One region of the Clostridium sp. FP1 genome, then DNA from elsewhere that is predicted to be linked to it. Evidence: riboswitches for the same ligand, from Rfam matches in the RefSeq annotation. Region 1 holds a riboswitch; each other region holds the start of a gene.
What was found. A riboswitch is a leader RNA that binds a small molecule or an ion and turns the genes downstream of it on or off. The one in region 1 is predicted to bind S-adenosylmethionine.
Positions count from the first base shown of each region.

Region 1 (6,497 bases):
AAAATGCCTCCTTCTTTCTCCGAAGAGAAAATAATTGTGTATACTAAAGTATTCTATAAATGATATAGCTTTCCTCTTTTAAGGCATCTTATTTTTAAAAAGTTGGAATTATATTTCCTTTATATTTATCTTCAATAAATTTTTTAACTTCTGGAGAATTTAAAGCCTTTGAAAGTGCCTGTATATAAGGTTTAGTTTTATCTTCACTTCTAACTGCAATCACATTTGCATAAGGAGAATCTTTTGATTCAATTGCTAGTGAATCCCTTGTTGGATTTAATTTAGCCTCTATAGCAAAATTTGAATTTATAACTGCTGCGTCCACATCTTTTAGTATCCTTGGAAGTTGAGGAGCATCTAGTTCAGTTATTTTAAGTTTTTTTAGATTTTCCGTAATATCAAGTTTTGAAATAAGTTCACCACTTTTTAATTTAATGAGTCCAGCATTTTCAAGTACTCTAAGTGCTCTCGCTCCATTCGTAGGATCACTTGGAATAGCTATTTCAGCCCCATCTTTTAAATCACTGAGTTTTTTATATTTACTAGAATACACGCCCATAGGTTCTAGATGAACCTTTACAGTATAGTCAAGTTTTAGATTTTTTTCTTTACTAAAAGATTGCAAATAAGGTATATGTTGAAAGAAATTAGCATCTAGTTGTCCTTCAGCTAGTGAAGTGTTTGGTGTTACATAGTCAGTAAATTCTACTATTTCAAGTGTATATCCTTCTTTCGCAAGGATTGGCGCTGCCACCTCTAATATCTCTTTATGAGGCACAGGCGTGGCACCTACTTTAATGATTTTTTTCTCGGGTGCTACCTTTGCAGGTGCAGCCACTTCTTTTTTTGCTCCACAACCACTTACTGTTAAGATCACAACTATTGTTAATAATACGCTTAATATTTTTTTCATTTTTAATTTTCCCCCTCGTATTTCTGTGGTGTAGATAACAATTATTAATTGTTATCCCCCTCGCATTTGTATAATTTAAGATTTATCTAATCATTTTTCTGTACAATAAATTTCCTAAGGCTTGAATAATTTGCACAACTACAATTAAAATAATAACAGTGTATATCATAATGTCTGTTTTAAATCTATAGTAGCCATATTTTACTGCTACATCTCCCAGGCCACCGCCACCAATTGTCCCAGCCATAGCGGAGTAACCTATAATATTTATTATTGTTAAAGTAACTCCAAGAACTATAGATGGCATTGCCTCTTTTACCATAACCCTAAATATAATTTGATAGGTTTTTGCACCAACAGATTTAGCCGCTTCAATGATTCCGTAATCAACCTCCAGTAGTGCAGATTCTATTATTCTTGCGGCAAAAGGAGCTGCTCCTAGAGTTAATGGAACTATAGCTGCATTAGTACCTATGGTTGTTCCAACAATAAGTTTGGTTAAAGGGAATATAGATATCATTAATATAATAAACGGAAAAGAACGAAGCATATTTACTACTAAGTTTAAGCTTTTATAAATTAGAACATTTGGTCTTAGCCCTTTAGGACTACTTATAATAAGTCCCACGGCTGTTATAAACCCCAAAATCACTGTAAAAATTGTAGACACCCCTACCATATATATTGTGTCTAAAAGTGCAGGTAGTAAAACATCTTTAAATAGCATTTATATCCCCCCCTCCTTATATTCATCTTTCTTCAATAAGTAATTAATAAGCTCCCATTCTATAGATTTTCCATCTAAATATTTTAATATTTTTTCCCTATTTTCATCACTTGCATTTATTATAAGACTTCCCATTACATTATCTCTGAATTTTTCAAGCCTGCCCCATACTATTGAAAAATCTATATTTAACTCCCTGGCTATGGAAGTTATTACGCAACTCTGGCTAATTTCTTTTGGAAAAAATATTTTAATATTATGCCCTGTACTAGGTAATAATTCTTCCTCTCCTATAAGTGTTTTCATTTCACTTGTTGGTCTAATAAATAATTCATCTGTAATACCGCTACTTTTAATCTCACCTCCTTCTAAAAGAATAAATTTATTACAAATCTCTTTTACCACCTCCATTTGATGTGTAACCACGATAATTGTTATATTAAATTTGTTATTGATATCTCTTAAAAGCTCCAATATAGATTTTGTAGTTTTAGGATCTAATGCAGAAGTAGCTTCATCACAAAGTAATATTTTTGGATTAAGTGCCAAGGCTCTTGCAATTCCAACTCGCTGCTTTTGTCCTCCGCTAAGTTCGCGTATATTGCTATTTACTTTATCATTAAGTCCAACTAATTCTATTAAGCTATCTACTCTTTCTTTAATAAAATTTTTGTCATTTCCCCATACTTCCAGTGGAAATGCAATATTTTCAAAAACATTTTTTCTGTTAATCAAATTGAAGCTTTGAAATATAATACCTACATCTTTTCTAAATTCCCTAAGCTCTTTTGAACTTAACTGCTTTACTTCTTTTCCCATTATATTAATGCTGCCTGTATCATAGGATTCAAGCCCATTAAAACATCTAAGTAAAGTGGATTTGCCAGCACCACTGTGACCAATAACTCCATAAATATCGCCTTTATCCACTGTAAAAGAAACACTATTTAATACTTTCTCCTTGGAAAAACTTTTACTTACGTCACAAACTTTAATCATAAAATCTCATCTCCTCTTCATAACTTATTACTTTTTTTATTGCAAGTATCGCTACTCGCAATTATTTTCCTAAAAAAAATAGAACCCAAGAATAAACTTGGGCTCTAATGCCAAACTTATTCTTATCTCGCAGCAATGCTGCAGGATTTAACACCATGTATCATATATGATACTGGTTGTCGGGTTTCATAGGGCCATTCCCTCCACCTCTCTTGATAAGACAATATTAAATTTTATTTTAAATTTATTTTAAAAACCAAAAACCTCTCCCATCAATATAAATGATGAAAGAGGTATAAAATTACAAGGTTACCTCTCTCATCTTCCGCTAAGTTCTAAGGAACTTAGCGCAGGAATTAGCACCTTTTCAGACGAATGATATCTGACGGTTGCCGAGGTGTCATAGGGCCAGTCCCTCTACCTCTCTTGATGAGAATTAATTGATTTATTAAATTAAAGTTATATTATCACCATTTCGAGGAAATGTAAAGGTATTTTTTTATTTTTTCTTATACTGACTTTCATAATCTCTCTGCATATTACTCTCAAATTTTTTAATGTATGTACTTCAAAACTCTTGAGGTGTAATTTTAAATCTGTTTAACGTATCTGAATAATACATTAGCACATCCCCTAGCTCCTCAATAAATCGCTCTCTTATCCTTGGATCATTCATAATTCCATCTTCCGTTTTCTTTTTTATTATTGCAATTGCTTCGCCAATTTCTTCAATCATATAAAGTATGGAAATCTTACCTTGCGCAGGTTCCATTGGACTCCAGGTATCTTTGTGTTTTTCCCATAACTTATGCGACATATCTAACATTTCTGATATTGATAAATCTTGAACAATATTTTCCATTATATTCTCTCCTTTTATAATAATTAAGTTTCACTATTATTGCGAGGTTGTTCCGATTGCAAAGTCCAAAAACCATTTTCTTCAGATGCTTTAATTAACTTTGTTAAAAGAACCTTCCCTATTCCTTGGCCTTTATATTTTTCAGCAATATAAATACTTACTTCCGCTACTCCCTTATAAACACATCAACTTGAGACTTTACTCAGAGCTACCACCCCAGCACATTGTCACCTAAGCGAGCAACTAATCTACATGAATTTATGTGACTATTATCCCAATTTTCGTAAATAGGTACTTCTGTCTGAAATGTTGCTATTCCTGTTTTAATACCTTGCAGATAAATATTTGCTACTTGCTCCCAATCTGATTGTATCATTACTTCAATTTTATATTCCATTTTCCCTCCCCTAGTAGGACCTATTTTTCTATATATCCTTTTACATTTTCAAATATATTTACTTTATTATTAGTGAACCTTATGTTTATATCATCATCTTCCACGCTACAATATTAATGCGAACTTCATTGGAATTTACGTAAACAAACTTTACAACATGCTATAATTATAGTTAATATAGGTACTAAGCAATTTGAATCGCAGCATAGATTAGCTAAATATCAAAAATTGTAAGAAGAAAAAAATAGGAAATTAAAAGAATAATTTGGGATGAGGTTAAATATGATTTATAAACGCAATAGGTTATTTTATGGATTTATGATAATAATTGTAATTATTTTAGGATTATGCTCAAGAAAGATGGCTACTGTCATACCAGATTTTTTGAATACATATTTGGGTGATGCTCTGTGGGCATTAATGATTTTTCTTGCTTTTGGTTTTATTTTTAAGGATATGAAAACAAAGTTAGTTGCATTGATGGGAATATCATTTTGCTATATTATTGAATTAAGCCAATTGTATCATGCTATTTGGATAGATAATATGAGAAAAACAACTTTGGGTGGATTGGTATTAGGATATGTATTTTTATATACTGACTTATTAGCCTATGCTATTGGCATTGGATTAGGTATAATTATTGATTACTACATTGCATTGTATAAATCTAGAATTGACAAAGCATAGCCACCCCATTTTTTTACAGCCGCCATATCCAACTATATCATTATTTTCATTAAATACACCCACCGTAAAACTTTCTAGGCTTCCCTTAATGCCTTAACCTTAAACTAATGGAATCCTAAAATGGATTCCATTAAAATTCTTTATATTATTCACACTAATCATGTTCTAATCTAAATGTGAAATATCCGCCTCTAAAATAATTTCAATTTTCTTATCTTCCACTTCGAGTACTGTTAAACATGTATCATACATAAAGGGTTTACTCCAAAAATCCTCAATAGAATAATTCTTGATTATTGAATAGATTGCCTTTATTACAGCTGTATGGGTTACTATTAAAATATTTTCACCAGTGGTATTATTTATAATATCATATAATGCCTTTTTTACCCTGTGAATCAATTCATGGAAGCTTTCTCCCTCTATAGGTTCATACAATTGAGGCTTGTTCCAGAAATTAAACTGCTGGGTAGGATATAGCTCTTTTACTTTTTCATGGTCCATACCTTCCCATATACCAAATCCCATTTCTTTTAAATCTTCAATTTTAATTATCTCAGTATTTTTATTTCCTCGAATGTATTTTGCTGTGTCAAAAGCTCTCCCCAGTGGACTGCAATAAATATAATCAAAATCTATAGCCTGCAAACTCTCACCTAGCTTTTTAGCGTTATCAACACCTATTTCAGTTAAATTTGAATCTTGCCAGCCCTGCATCCTACCTTCTTTATTCCACTCCGTTGCTCCATGTCTTGTTATATATATTTTCAATTTTCACCCATCCCCTGACTATAATAAAATAATATATAATATCAAATAATTATTATATATTGCTACTGTTTAAAAGACATTTGGCACTCTTTAGAAACATTAAATCTCTACTCTGAATGAATTTTCCAAGATAATTATCTGGTGTATCATTTTCAAGAATAGATATAGCTTCATCTAAGGTCACCCATTTTAGTTGAAAACCACTATTTCTTTCGACCTCTGTAAATGATGGCTCTTTAATATCACCTTTTACCTCAGAATAATAGCAATATGATATTTGTAATAATTCATGCTTATCTCTATATTCTATGATTGTACCAATTTCACCCAAAACATCAATATTAACTCCAGCTTCTTCCATTACTTCACGATTTAAAGCAGTTTTAATGTCCTCACCTGCTTCAATTCCTCCGCCTGGTAGCTTGTGATAGTTATTCTTTGATACAAATAATAAGGCTATTTTTCGTGAATCATTTAGTACAATTGATCTTGATGCTTTCCTAAGCTTATATGAAATATTTATATTTTCATAATTGTAACCAATATCTTTTTCATATATTTCTTTTATTAAATCCATTGCATTTTGCCTCCTTATTTTAAATATGTCATTAATAAATATTTGCTCAATTAATAACTTTCTGCTCTATATTCCCTATTCTAACACACTTTCCGGTTCAAATATACGTCATGATTTTTTCTTACATTGATAGTGCCTACATCAAGACTTAAAGTGACTTTGGTCCTATAAACTTTGAAACTATTTCTGGTTAACTCTTCTTTTTTTTCCATTAGATATTTCTATAATATACTGCTTTGCTTGCCTTCTATTTTTAAACACTATAATTTGTTTATCTTTACTTTTTTCGAGTCTATTTATGTTTACTTGTCCTGAGGCCTTAGGAAAGTTCCAAATATATTTTATAAATTCAAGGTCAAACTTCTCAGGACAACCCTCTGGCATATCTGGTCTTACTTTATTTATATTTGTTATAACTCGTTTAAAATAACTCAGCAAACATACTGTCCTACTTAATTTAAAGCAAATTACTGTATCAGCTTTTTCAAGACGAATATCCATGGTACCACCATAATTACCATCTACTATCCATTCACAGCCTAATATTAAAGACTTTTGTTT
Region 1 is NZ_JAAMNJ020000001.1:4,730,877-4,737,373, forward strand. It holds gene G9F70_RS22335 (MetQ/NlpA family ABC transporter substrate-binding protein) at 95-913, opposite strand; gene G9F70_RS22340 (methionine ABC transporter permease) at 996-1,640, opposite strand; gene G9F70_RS22345 (methionine ABC transporter ATP-binding protein) at 1,641-2,639, opposite strand; SAM riboswitch class I at 2,759-2,861, opposite strand; SAM riboswitch class I at 2,955-3,075, opposite strand; gene G9F70_RS22350 (MazG nucleotide pyrophosphohydrolase domain-containing protein) at 3,208-3,501, opposite strand; partial or broken gene G9F70_RS22355 (N-acetyltransferase family protein) at 3,534-3,898, opposite strand; gene G9F70_RS22360 (DUF2809 domain-containing protein) at 4,181-4,588, shown strand; gene G9F70_RS22365 (histidine phosphatase family protein) at 4,754-5,359, opposite strand; gene G9F70_RS22370 (NUDIX domain-containing protein) at 5,412-5,936, opposite strand; gene G9F70_RS22375 (DNA topology modulation protein) at 6,117-6,497, opposite strand, start outside.

Region 2 (6,497 bases), 4.4 Mb from region 1:
GAATAATTATTTTTAACTTGCATGACCTTGTCCCCTACCCTAAATATAGTATTCCTATATTCCTTTTCTTTCTTATATTTAGACTTAGGATTCAATATTGCCTGAAGCTTTTCATTTAAATTTTCTATACCTAGTATTCCTTTTCTCATAGGTGAAAGTATTTGAATATGTTTCATTTTGTCCCACTCTTTGTTGAATTTCGGAAGCCTTGTATTAATTAACGTGATTATACTGTCTAAAATTTTGTCTGGCTCATCATTTTCAATAAAATAAAAGTCCTTATCCTTTTTGTTTAAAATAGGCATTTCACCATTATTAATTTTATGAGCATTTACAATAATCATACTTTCCCTAGCTTGCCTAAAAATCTCCTTAAGCTTAACTACTTTAACGCAGTTGCTGTCAATTATGTCTCTTAATACATTCCCCGGCCCCACAGATGGCAATTGATCCACATCACCCACAATTATAAGTCTAATTCCTATGCTGATAGCTTTTAATAAACTATTCATAAGCATTATATCTATCATAGAAGCTTCATCGATAATTAGCACATCACAATCTAAAGGTGTCTCCTCGCCTCTAAAAAACTGCGACCCATCATCGCCGCCCATTCCAAGCTCGAGTAACCTATGTATAGTTTTAGCTTCCCTGCCAGTAGCTTCTGTCATTCTTTTAGCCGCCCTCCCAGTAGGCGCAGCCATAAATACTTTCATTCCCGCTTTTTCAAACACATCTATAATACAATTGATTATAGTAGTTTTGCCTGTTCCAGGACCTCCAGTTATAACCTCCATACTATTTGCCGCAGCACCACAAATAGCAGCTTTTTGAGACATTGCAAATTTTATATTTTTTTCACTTTCAAATTTTTCAATTTCCTCTTCAATGTCTAAATCTAATTTTTCATATTTTGCTATAGATAAATTTATAACTTTTTTAGTAATACTTAATTCACAATAATAGAAAGGCATAGTGAATACACATTTTTCTTCATCAATGTTTTCAACTTTCAATTTTCCCTGCACAACATTGTCAAAAATACTCTTCTCAATTTCTTCCTCAGAAACTCCAAGAATGTTTTCAGCTTCCTTATGTAACCTGACCAGGGGCATATAAGTATTTCCCATAGCACAAAATTCATTAACAACATAATTAATTCCACTTTGTATTCTAAAAGGTGATTCTTTGTCGATACCTAAACTTCGAGCTATCTTATCAGCAATTTTAAATCCTACGCCAGCAATAGTTTCCGTTAACACATATGGATTATCTTGTACTACCTTTATAGAATCTCCTCCATATTTTTTATAAATCTTCACGCATTGATTAGGAGTTACTCCATAGGTTTGAAGAAATATCATTATGTTTTTAACTTCTCGTTGCTTAGAATAAGATTCCAAAATTAATTTAATCTTTTTTTCTCCTACACCATCAATTTCCCTTAGCCTTTGGATTTCATTATCTAGTATATTCATGGTATTTTCTCCAAAGTGCTTTACAATTTTTTTAGCAGTTACTGGTCCAATTCCTTGAATAACTCCTGAAGCTAAATATTTTTCTATACCTGCAATAGAACTAGGTATTATTTCCTCACAGGAAACTATTCTAAATTGCTTTCCAAATTGAGGATGATTAACCCATTCTCCCGTTAATTTTAAATTTTGACCTTCACTTATGTAGGGTACAATTCCTACAACAGTTATTTGCTGCTTTATAGCATGCAAATGAGCAATAATATACCCATTTTCTTCATTGTGAAATACTATATCTTCTATGATTCCTTGTATTTCTGGCATAAAATCTCCCCTATTTATAAATTTATATAGTAGCAATACTATTAATATAAGTATCGTTGTTATTATATCATATGTACTTTACGTTTTTCACCTTCAGTATACCCCTATCTTAAGTTTTATCAAAATACCATTTAATAATCCACATAATAAAATAAAATTTAATATCTTTATAATTATCCCAATTGCCTTAAAATAAACTTTTTTATTACTTAGGAAAAAGAGGGATAACAATTAATAATTGTTATCCCTCTTTTATTATAAATATTTTCTATTTCATTTTATAAATATTTTTTTATTTGTTCAACCTTATTTAGTCTTTCCCAGGAAAGGTCCAAATCATTTCTTCCAAAATGTCCATAAGCTGCTGTCTGTTTATAAATAGGTTTTCTAAGGTCTAATTCTCTTATAATAACAGCTGGTCTTAAATCGAATACTTTTCCGATTATTTCAACAATTTTATCGTCTTCAATTTTTCCAGTTCCAAAAGTTTCAACTTCTATAGATACGGGTTTAGCTACACCTATAGCATAAGCTAACTGAATCTCTAATTTATCTGAAACTCCTGCTGCTACTAAGTTTTTAGCAACCCATCTTGCAGCATATGCAGCAGATCTATCAACCTTTGTTGGGTCTTTACCAGAGAATGCGCCGCCGCCATGTCTTGCGTATCCGCCATAAGTATCTACTATTATTTTTCTTCCTGTTAAACCAGAGTCTCCTTGCGGTCCTCCAATTACAAATCTACCTGTAGGATTTATATAATACTTAGTGTTTTCGTCTAATAATTCACTTGGAACTATAGGCTTTATTACTTGTTCTATTAAATCACTTTCAATTTGATCATGAGTTGCCTCTTCTCCATGTTGAGTTGAAATAACAATAGTATCTATTCTTACTGGCTTATTATCTTCATACTCTACAGTAACTTGAGTCTTTCCGTCTGGTCTTAGATAGTTAAGCTTACCATTCTTTCTTACTTCACTTAATCTTCTTGCCAGTCTATGAGCCATAGCAATTGGAAGTGGCATGTATTCCGGCGTTTCATTAGTTGCAAATCCAAACATCATACCTTGATCTCCAGCGCCTGTGGAGTCTATCTTATCCTGAGTGCCTTTCTTAGACTCTAATCCTTCGTTAACTCCCAAAGCTATATCTGCTGACTGTTCTCCAATAGATGTTAGAACCGCACAAGTACTAGCATCAAATCCATATTTTGCTCTAGTATATCCTATACCTTCAATAGTATTTCTAACAACCTTAGGAACATCTACATAACAACTAGTTGTTATCTCCCCCATAACTAAAACCATCCCTGTAGTAACTGCGGTTTCACAAGCAACTCTAGCATAAGGATCTTGCTCTAAAATAGCATCAAGTATAGCATCTGAGATTTGGTCACAAATTTTATCTGGATGTCCTTCTGTAACTGATTCTGATGTAAATAGTCTTTTCATTATAATTCTCCTTTCTAATACGGAAAAATTTTGTTTTTAAAAAAATAAAACCCCTTCTAATTATAAGAAGAGGTGTTTTAACCATCCTTCTTATCTCGCAGAATAAATCTACAGGAATTGGCACCATGGTACATTGACCGGTTGCCGGGTTTCATAGGGCCTTTTTCCCTCCACCTCTCTTGATAAGAGTTATCAATATTAAGTTTTAATTATAATACCATATAAGCTTTTCAGTGTCAACAATTCCTATTTACTTTAAAATTAAATAAATAAAAAAAGACATCTACAGATGTCTTTTGGTGGAGGAGGACGGATTCGAACCATCGAAACATTACGTAACAGATTTACAGTCTGCCCCCTTTGGCCACTCGGGAACTCCTCCATATATGGAGCTGGCAATAGGAATTGAACCTACAACCTGCTGATTACAAGTCAGCTGCTCTACCGTTGAGCCATGCCAGCATACATTTTATTTTTAAAAAGATTATTATGGTGGGAACAACAGGGTTCGAACCTGTGACCCTCTGCTTGTAAGGCAGATGCTCTCCCAGCTGAGCTATGCTCCCATAATTTATTATAAAGCTAATGAAAATGGTGGAGGAGGACGGATTCGAACCATCGAAACATTACGTAACAGATTTACAGTCTGCCCCCTTTGGCCACTCGGGAACTCCTCCACTTTTGGAGCTGGCAATAGGAATTGAACCTACAACCTGCTGATTACAAGTCAGCTGCTCTACCGTTGAGCCATGCCAGCATATTTTGTTTTTGTATCTTTACCCTGTCGACAAGAATTATTATATAACTATAATCATTTAATTTCAAGCTCATTTTCTTCGAAATAGCGATTCCTTCTCTACATTGCTATAACATTCGCATATTTACTCTATTTTAAGCATTAATACAACTTATTATTCGCAATAAAAAAAGATAACTCTTTCTTATACCAATTACTACAATATAATTTATTTTAGTCTTTCTGCCGCATCCATATCTATAAACTTTCCAGCTATTTTTCTCACTTTTCCATATTCTTTTTTTGATAAATCGTCTTTTAATAACTTAAGGGCTTTAAGAACTCCTTCCTCGGCATCCACTGCATATAAATATTCTTCCATTTTTTTATAATTCTCTTTGCCTAGCTGAAGGCTTACATATAGTAATTTTATCTTATCAGAAGTTGTTAAATTTTCTTGTATTTTGCCTGTTGACACTTTAAATACTGATTGTGCCTGCTTCTTAATATTATAATTTAATTCTTCTAGACTATCCTCTTTCCCAAGTGAATATACGTCATTGAGCATATTTTCATCCGATTTTTTTTCGATATCTTGACTTAGTGAATTTATACTCAAATTATCACTACCTTTTTCTTCATCGCTTAATTCCTTCTTAGCCAAATCCTCTTTTCCTAATTTTTTTTTTACATTAGAATATTCTTCCTCAGCTTCTTTCACCACTTTACCCTGGTTATTGTTTATATTTTTGGGGCAGATATAAACCTTTTTACATTCAGCTACTACCTGTTTTCTTAGGTTGTTTTCTTCATAATACTTTGCCTTAATTACAACGCTACTGTAATACACCATATTAAATACGCTTACAACAGTAGAAAATATAATAACAAAGAATAAATTTTTTTTCTTCATGTTAATACCACCTCAAATAATTAATATATATAGATTATTTTCCAATTTATCGCTTTTTTATTCTTTTTTCATAATAATACACAAAATTTTTTCATATAAATTATTGGTAGGAAAATAATTTATTCACAGCGCAATACAAGGAGGTATATTTCTTGAGTAAAGCTAAAACCCATTATAAAGACCCTTTAGCATACTATACAATTTCTAACTTTCTAAAAGACTATATTGACCAAAACACTTTAGTTGTTTGCATAGGTACTGATAGATGTATAGGTGATTGTCTCGGCCCACTCGTGGGTACATTTTTAAAAGATAGCTCCTTCCCACTACCTGTATATGGCACTATAGATAACCCAATCCACGCCTTAAACATCGATAGTAAATTATCTAAAATAAATGCACTGCACCCAAATTGCACTATAATAGGTGTAGATGCATGTTTAGGAGACATATCGAATATCGGTGAAATCCAAGCTAGAAATTATCCAATTCATCCTGGTAAAGGTGTAGGGAAAACACTTCCTAAAGTAGGTAATGTTTCATTAATAGGTATAGTAGATTCAAGTGATGATAGTGAATTATTCACTAATAGAAACATAAGACTTAGTTTAGTAATGGAAATTGCTTCTGTTTTGAGCCGTTCACTTTTGCATTCATATTATTTATATTCACTTAATAATGAAGATAAAAATTCAAATCCAATTTAATAATTACCCAGAGTTTTAAATTAAAAGTGCATTATATACCAAAAAAATAAGCAATACAATTATTAGTTTAATTGTATTGCTTATTCATATAGCTTGTTTACACTTTTTAGTCTGCTAAATATTTTTCTCCACCATTAAATGAACTATCTAGGTTATCCATATAATCCAATACTTTACCTGTTCCCAGCGCTACGCATGAAACGGGATCCTCAGCAAGGTATACTGGGACCTTAGTGATCTCTTGTATAAGTTTATCTAGTCCTTTTAACAGTGAACCTCCACCAGTCATAACTATACCCTTGTCAGCTATATCGGCTGAAAGCTCTGGTGGCGTTTTTTCTAACACTGAATGCGTGCATTCTGCTATTGAATTCACAGCCTCTTTTAAAGCTTCTCGCATTTCTTCCGAGGTTACTTGTAAGTTTTTAGGAAGTCCTGTAATTAAATCCCTTCCTCTTATTTCCATTGTAGTCTCTTCATCTTGTTTATAAGCACAGCCTATATTGATTTTTAAATTTTCTGCAGTTCTCTCACCAATCATTAGCTTATGCTTTCGCCTTATATACTTTATAATATCGTCATCAAACTTATCTCCAGCTACTTTAATTGATTCATGTACAACCATGCCGCCTAAAGAAATAACTGCAACATCTGTAGTCCCTCCACCAATATCAATAACCATATTACCACTTGCGCGAGTAATATCAAGTCCTGCTCCGATTGCAGCCGCTAGTGGCTCCTCTATAAGATAAACCTTCTTAGCTCCAGCATTTCTAGCTGCATCTTGTACCGCTCTTCGTTCTACCTCAGTTGCCTCGCAAGGAACGCATATGACAACTCTTGGAGCTGATAGCTTTCTTTTGCCACAAGCCTTACTAATAAAATGCT
Region 2 is NZ_JAAMNJ020000001.1:369,824-376,320, reverse strand. It holds gene G9F70_RS01800 (ATP-dependent RecD-like DNA helicase) at 1-1,799, opposite strand, end outside; gene metK (methionine adenosyltransferase) at 2,078-3,253, opposite strand; SAM riboswitch class I at 3,341-3,442, opposite strand; tRNA gene G9F70_RS01790 (tRNA-Tyr) at 3,551-3,635, opposite strand; tRNA gene G9F70_RS01785 (tRNA-Thr) at 3,641-3,715, opposite strand; tRNA gene G9F70_RS01780 (tRNA-Val) at 3,744-3,819, opposite strand; tRNA gene G9F70_RS01775 (tRNA-Tyr) at 3,846-3,930, opposite strand; tRNA gene G9F70_RS01770 (tRNA-Thr) at 3,936-4,010, opposite strand; gene G9F70_RS01765 (hypothetical protein) at 4,219-4,902, opposite strand; gene yyaC (spore protease YyaC) at 5,055-5,609, shown strand; gene G9F70_RS01755 (rod shape-determining protein) at 5,716-6,497, opposite strand, start outside.
Region 2: linked by a shared signal. The riboswitch ahead of metK (methionine adenosyltransferase) and the one ahead of G9F70_RS22345 (methionine ABC transporter ATP-binding protein) in region 1 are both predicted to bind S-adenosylmethionine.

Region 3 (6,497 bases), 3.5 Mb from region 1:
GATGTTCATTTTTATAAGGTCCATAATTTGTAGATATATAGGCGTTTTGTCATTAAAGGTTGTATCCATTATTCCATCTCCTTTGAGAAAGTGCATCTATGTTCTAGTGACATATGTTAATAGTACACTAGAACATTAGCAGTGTCAACATGGAAATTAAAATAGTTTTATTATATGGAAGGAAATTAAAAGTAAGGGAAGGTTATTCAGCAGCTAAAGCTCTATGAAATTCATCTGTTATAGTTTTAAGCTTATCCTCATAAGCTAACAGGGAAAGCCCGGTAAGTGCTATGGCTTTAGCACCGAGAATCAAAGCCTCATCTCCCTGTTTTGATATTGCTGCATCACAAAATTCACTAGTATGACCCACTAAAGTGTCAGGTCCAATTTTAATAGTTGGCTGAATTGTTGGAACAATATGGCTTATATTTCCTACATCTGAGGAGCCTATACCAGATGCATTTTGTATATCTAAATCAAATCCTAAAAATTTCAAGTTTTCTACAAAGATATCATCAAAGGCACTATTTTTAAGCATATTATCTACCTTGTTTTGAAAAGCAATAATATTAACCAAGCAGCCAGTAGCAAGAGCGGCGCCCTTAGCTATATTTTTAACTTTATTTGTTACTACATCGCAACTTTTTCGGGTGGCAGCTCTAATGAAAAATCTTGCTTTAGCATATTCAGGAACAATATTTGGAGCATCTCCTCCATGAGTTATAATGCCGTGTATACGTGCATCTTTTGTTAAATGCTGTCTTAAGGCATTTATTCCATTAAATAATTGTATAACACCATCTAGTGCATTTATACCTTTTTCAGCACAAGCAGCTGCATGAGCGGGTCTGCCTATAAATTCAAAGTCTAATGGATCTACACATAGTGAATCACCTGTAATACAAGTTCTGCTTGAAGGATGAGCAATTATACAAGCATCTATGCCTTTAAGTAAACCATGGCGTACAAAGCTTGTCTTTGCACTTCCATTTTCGCCTCCTTCTTCGGCAGGAGTACCTAAAACTACTATTTGACCACCTAACTCATCTATTACTTTTGATAGAGCAATAGCAGCAGAAATACTAGTGGTACCAATAATATTATGACCACAAGCATGCCCAAGATTTGGAAGAGCATCATATTCTGCTAAAAAACCAATAGTTGCACCTTTTTTTTCCTTGGAACACTTTCTCGCTATAAATGAAGTTGCATGACCAGCTACTCCTTTTTCTATAGTAAATCCCTGTTTTTCTAAGGTTTCAATAAGGATACTAGAAGCAAAAAATTCTTGGTTTCCTATTTCAGGTTTTCCATGGATCTTGTGACTTATTTCTATGTAATTTTTCTTGTTGGCTTCAATGTTTGATAAAACTGCGACTTTTAATTTGTTGATTTTTCCTAAAGTAAATTGCATAAAATCTCCTCCTATTATTTTTTTGGGGTATACTAAAAAATAGAATTTTCAATTGCAAAATGATTGTGAAATAAGTAGTTAATTCAATTTAAACAAAAAAACCTCTTCTATGAAAAGAAGAGGGTTAATTTATAGTTTAAATATAGCCGTCTTATCTTTAAAGAATCATTTTGCTGGAATTGGCACAGTATTCTAAAAGAACCCGCTGCCGAGGTTTCAAAGGGCCAGTCCCTGCACCTCTCTTGATAAGAAATTTGTTATTAAGTTGTTTAAAAGTTATAATAAGGCTTTTATTTAATATTGTCAACAGTAAAAAATATTTCGATTTTATTGTTGACATTTATAAAAGTAGTAAGTATAATGAATCTCAAGCAATCAAAAATTGCATAAATAAAAATTTAATAATTATTCTTATCGAGAGAAACTGAGGGATTGGCCCGATGAAGTTTCAGCAACCACATGTTATTATTTGCATGTAAGGTGCTAATTCCATCAGAACACTGTTCTGAAAGATGAGTGAAGGTACTATTAAAAGTCAACCCTTCTATGGGTTTTTTTATGTATTTATCCTCTTCTTTTTGAAAAGAAGGGGATTTTTTTATTGAGATTTTTAGCGGGATTTCAGTTGGTAAGGTGATAATTTAAGGAGGGAAAATATGATTTGGATTAAAGGAGTAAGAAAAGTTTATGTAAATAAACAGGGAACAGTTGAAGCATTAAAAGAAATTAATTTGCATGTTGAAAAGGGTAAAATTTTTGGAATAATAGGGTACAGTGGAGCAGGAAAAAGCACATTAGTGCGCTGTATAAACTTATTGGAGAAGCCCACTAGTGGGCAGGTTATAGTTAACAATAAAGAATTAACTAAGTTACCTGAAAAAGAGGTAAGAAAAAGTAGAAAAAAAATTGGTATGATCTTTCAACATTTTAACTTAATGAGCAGTAGAAATGTATTTCAAAATCTTGCATACCCACTTAAGGGAAATAGCTATACCAAGGAAGAAAAAAAACAGAAAGTTTTAAGCCTGCTAGAATTAGTTGGGCTTAGTGATAAGATTTTAGCATATCCATCACAATTAAGTGGAGGACAAAAACAGAGGGTTGCTATAGCCAGAGCACTAGCAAACGATCCACAGGTTTTATTGTGTGACGAGGCAACATCTGCAATAGATCCGCAGACCACAGCATCAATTTTAAAATTGTTAAAGGAAATTAATGAAAAGCTAGGTTTAACCATAGTAATCATTACCCATCAAATGGAAGTGGTAAAAGAAATTTGTCACGAAGTTGTGGTAATGGAAGCTGGACAAATAGTGGAAAGTGGAGGGATAATTGATATTTTTACGAATCCAAAAGCTGAAATAACCAAAGAATTTATATCTACTGTTTTTAATTATGATAAGATATATGATTTCCTATGCGATGAAGAATTTGAAGAAGGGGAAAGCGTAGCTAAAATATCATTTGTGGGACAAAAGACGGGTCAAGCCTTTATTTCTAAACTTTCAAGAAAATTTAAAATAGATGCCAGTATTTTGTTTGGGAATATTGAAATTATTCAACATATACCTATTGGCAATTTGATTGTAAAATTTAGTGGTGCTAAGGAGGGAATACTCCAATCAATAAAATATTTAGAAGAAAATAATATAAATGTAGAGGTGATAGAGCATGCATCAGTTTTTAGTAAATTACCTGCCAAACGTAGTGGAACTATTTCCTGATATGATAAAAGCATTATGGGAAACTATTGGAATGGTAAGTATTTCAGGATTTATTTCTACACTTATAGGAATTCCTTTAGGAATCATTTTAGTAGTTACAAGGCCAGACAATATTTTAGAGAATAGTAGAATTTACAATGTGGTGGGTAAAAGTATAAATATATTCAGAGCAATACCATTTGTAATATTACTTGCTGCAATAATACCTTTTACTCGTCTTGTGGTGGGGACTACTATTGGGATGAAAGGGGCTTTAGTCCCACTAGTTATTGGTTCAATTCCATTTGTGGCAAGACAAATTGAATCAGCACTTTTGGATATTGACAAAGGAGTTATAGAAGCGGCGCAGGCAATGGGATCAAGTTCTTTTGAAATAATATATAGGGTTTTACTTAAAGAAGGGCTTCCTGGGATTGTATATGCACTTACAATTACTACTGTCAGTTTGATTGGATTCTCTGCAGTGGCCGGAACTGTTGGTGGAGGGGGCTTAGGTGATTTCGCCATCAGATACGGTTATCAATATTTTAAAACAGATATAATGGTGGCAACAATATTAATTCTTCTTGTATTGGTAACTTCAATACAAAGTTTTGGAGAATTTATACTAAAAAAATTAAGTCATTAAAATTAAAATAAAGATAGTGTTAACACTATCTTCAAAATAAAGGGGGATTTAAAATGATAATAAAAAAAATATCAGTATTAACAGTAGTGGCGTTAATTACAATAACTGCTTTAGTAGGCTGTGGAAGTTCAAAAGAGGTAAGTACTACACCAAGTAATACACCAACCAAGAAACAAGTAATTAAATTGGGTGTCACAGGAGATGAACATGTGCTTTGGGATAAGATAAAAGTAAAATTAGCTAAAGAAGATATTGATCTTCAATTAGTAAATTTTAGCGACTATATAAGACCTAATCAAGCATTAAGTGATGGGGAAATTGATGCAAATGCATTTCAAACAATAGGTTACTTTAATAAATTTAAAGCAGAGCATAAATTAGATCTTACATCAATAGGGAATACTGTTTTAGCACCTATGGGGATATATTCTAAAACAGTTGTGGATATAAAAACTCTTAAAGATGGAGCCAAAATTGCTATTCCAAATGATGCAAGTAATGGCGGAAGGGCACTTATATTAATTCAAGAAGCTGGATTAATTAAATTAAGGGATGGAGTAGGTATAACTCCTACAGTAAAAGACATTATAGAAAATAAAAAGAACCTTAAGATAATTGAACTTGTTGCTACTCAAATTCCAAGATCAATACAGGATGTAGACATCGCTGCTATAAATAATGGTGTGGCAGTAGATGCAGGCTATTCACCACTAAAAGATTCTATTTATACTGAAGATGTTAAAAAGGAAAGTGTAAAAAATTACTTTAATATAATTGCTGTAAAAACTAAAGATAAAGACAATGCAACATTAAAAAAGTTAGTTAAGGCATACCAAACAGATGAAACAAAGAAGGTTATACAAGAATTATACAAAGGGGCTACTTTGCCAGCATTTTAGGTGAGCCTAGCTTTACTAATGTTATGGTTGTTTATTTTGCATTAAGTAGAGTGCTAGGTATAAGCTATACGAAGTTGGTTTTGCTTCTCAGCTAGCAACATTTGTATCACTTGTGATGTGCATGATCTACATGAGGTCTGGAAAATGGAATAATAATTAAGTGGTTTTGTAACCATTTTGTAGTAAAATTGACATTGATTTGATACAAAGTGCTGGAGAACATCCCATATAATAAGTATTATTAGATAAGCTTATTAGAAGGGGCGATTTTATGAGAAAAATAGCTGAATTAGCCATAGTGGTATTATTAATATTATTCACCGTGGCATACACATCAAATGCTATGACTAAAGGTAATAATCCACGTTCTAAAGAAACAGTTCAAAAGGCATTACCATATGATGAAAGTGCTAAAGAAGCCCCTGAAAAAAATATCAGTTTTAAAAACTATATTAAATTGATAGGCTTAAGAAAAAAAGAACTTATTGCAAAGCTTGGAGAGAAATCAACTACTATTGATGATGGGGGATTGGAGTTTTCACAATTAGATATTCGAGTTTGGTTTAAAAATTATGGCAATGGACCAGTAGAACAGATATACATTGATAACAAAGATATAGATTTTAATGGTGCAAAACTTGGTAGTAAAATAGGTAGCTTTCAGAGTGTATTTGGAAAAGCTGTGGAAGAACATACCACTTTTGCATATAGTAATTTTAAATATAATGGAATAGTGTTATCTATATATTATGATCCAAAAACAGAAACAACTTTTGCTGCATATATTTTAGATGAAAATATCAACTAAAAATGTAACTACATGGAGGGTTTTTTAGAAAGCTTAGCAAGTAACGCTAAGGTCATTTCATATATAGATTTTACGAAAGGTGATAGACCCGATGGATAAATATAAAATTTATTCAACGGGTCTTTGACGCATCAATATAATATTTTTATAATATCTAAAATTACTATGGAACATCGCTACTCATTTTTTTATTGACATATTTTCATCAATATTATATGATAGTCACCATAGGTAACTACTATTTTAAGGAGAGACTAATTTATGGAAAAAATAATTTTACTTTTAAAGTCGCTTGAATTAAATGATTCTGAAGCGAAAGTTTATGTAGAGCTCCTAAAGAATGGTCCTTCCACGGGTTATCAAATTAGCAAAATATCTGGGGTAGCACGGTCGAAAGTATATGCAGTACTTGAAAACTTGGTTCGGAAGAATTTTTCAATTTGTTCAAAATCTGAAAATCCTAAATATTACACTTGTATTCCAGTAAAGGAACTAATATCAAAAAAGAAAGATAACTATAATTCTTTACTTGAAGAGATAGAAAGTGAACTTTTAGAATATGACAAAAGTATAAATATGGATTTTATTTGGCATATAAAAGGGTATAATAATATTTTTGATAAGTGTAGGGAGATTATAAAAAATACAAAAAAAGAACTTTTTATTCAGATTTGGCGGGAAGATATAGATGAAATTTTTGATGGATTAAAATTATTAGAATCAAAAAAAATTAATCCTCTGGTTATTTTGTACAGCGCAGAGCAGAAATACGATGTTGATTTGAACATTCTATATAAGCATGGGTTCGAAAGTGAAAAACTTAAAGATATTCCTGGAAGATGGGTTACTATAGTGTCCGATTCAAATGAAGTATTATTTGGCTGCATAGAAAACAATAAGATATGTGAAGTTATTTGGACCCAAAACTATGCAATGGTTTTTATGGCTAAGGAATATGTGAAACATGATGCTTATTGTCTTAAACTTATAAAATCAGTGAATAATTCCGATAATGAAGAACTTA
Region 3 is NZ_JAAMNJ020000001.1:1,265,539-1,272,035, forward strand. It holds gene G9F70_RS06160 (GntR family transcriptional regulator) at 1-69, opposite strand, end outside; gene G9F70_RS06165 (M20 family metallopeptidase) at 203-1,414, opposite strand; SAM riboswitch class I at 1,563-1,666, opposite strand; SAM riboswitch class I at 1,823-1,933, shown strand; gene G9F70_RS06170 (methionine ABC transporter ATP-binding protein) at 2,071-3,138, shown strand; gene G9F70_RS06175 (methionine ABC transporter permease) at 3,086-3,766, shown strand; gene G9F70_RS06180 (MetQ/NlpA family ABC transporter substrate-binding protein) at 3,820-4,665, shown strand; gene G9F70_RS06185 (hypothetical protein) at 4,937-5,473, shown strand; gene G9F70_RS06190 (TrmB family transcriptional regulator) at 5,735-6,497, shown strand, end outside.
Region 3: linked by a shared signal. The riboswitch ahead of G9F70_RS06170 (methionine ABC transporter ATP-binding protein) and the one ahead of G9F70_RS22345 (methionine ABC transporter ATP-binding protein) in region 1 are both predicted to bind S-adenosylmethionine.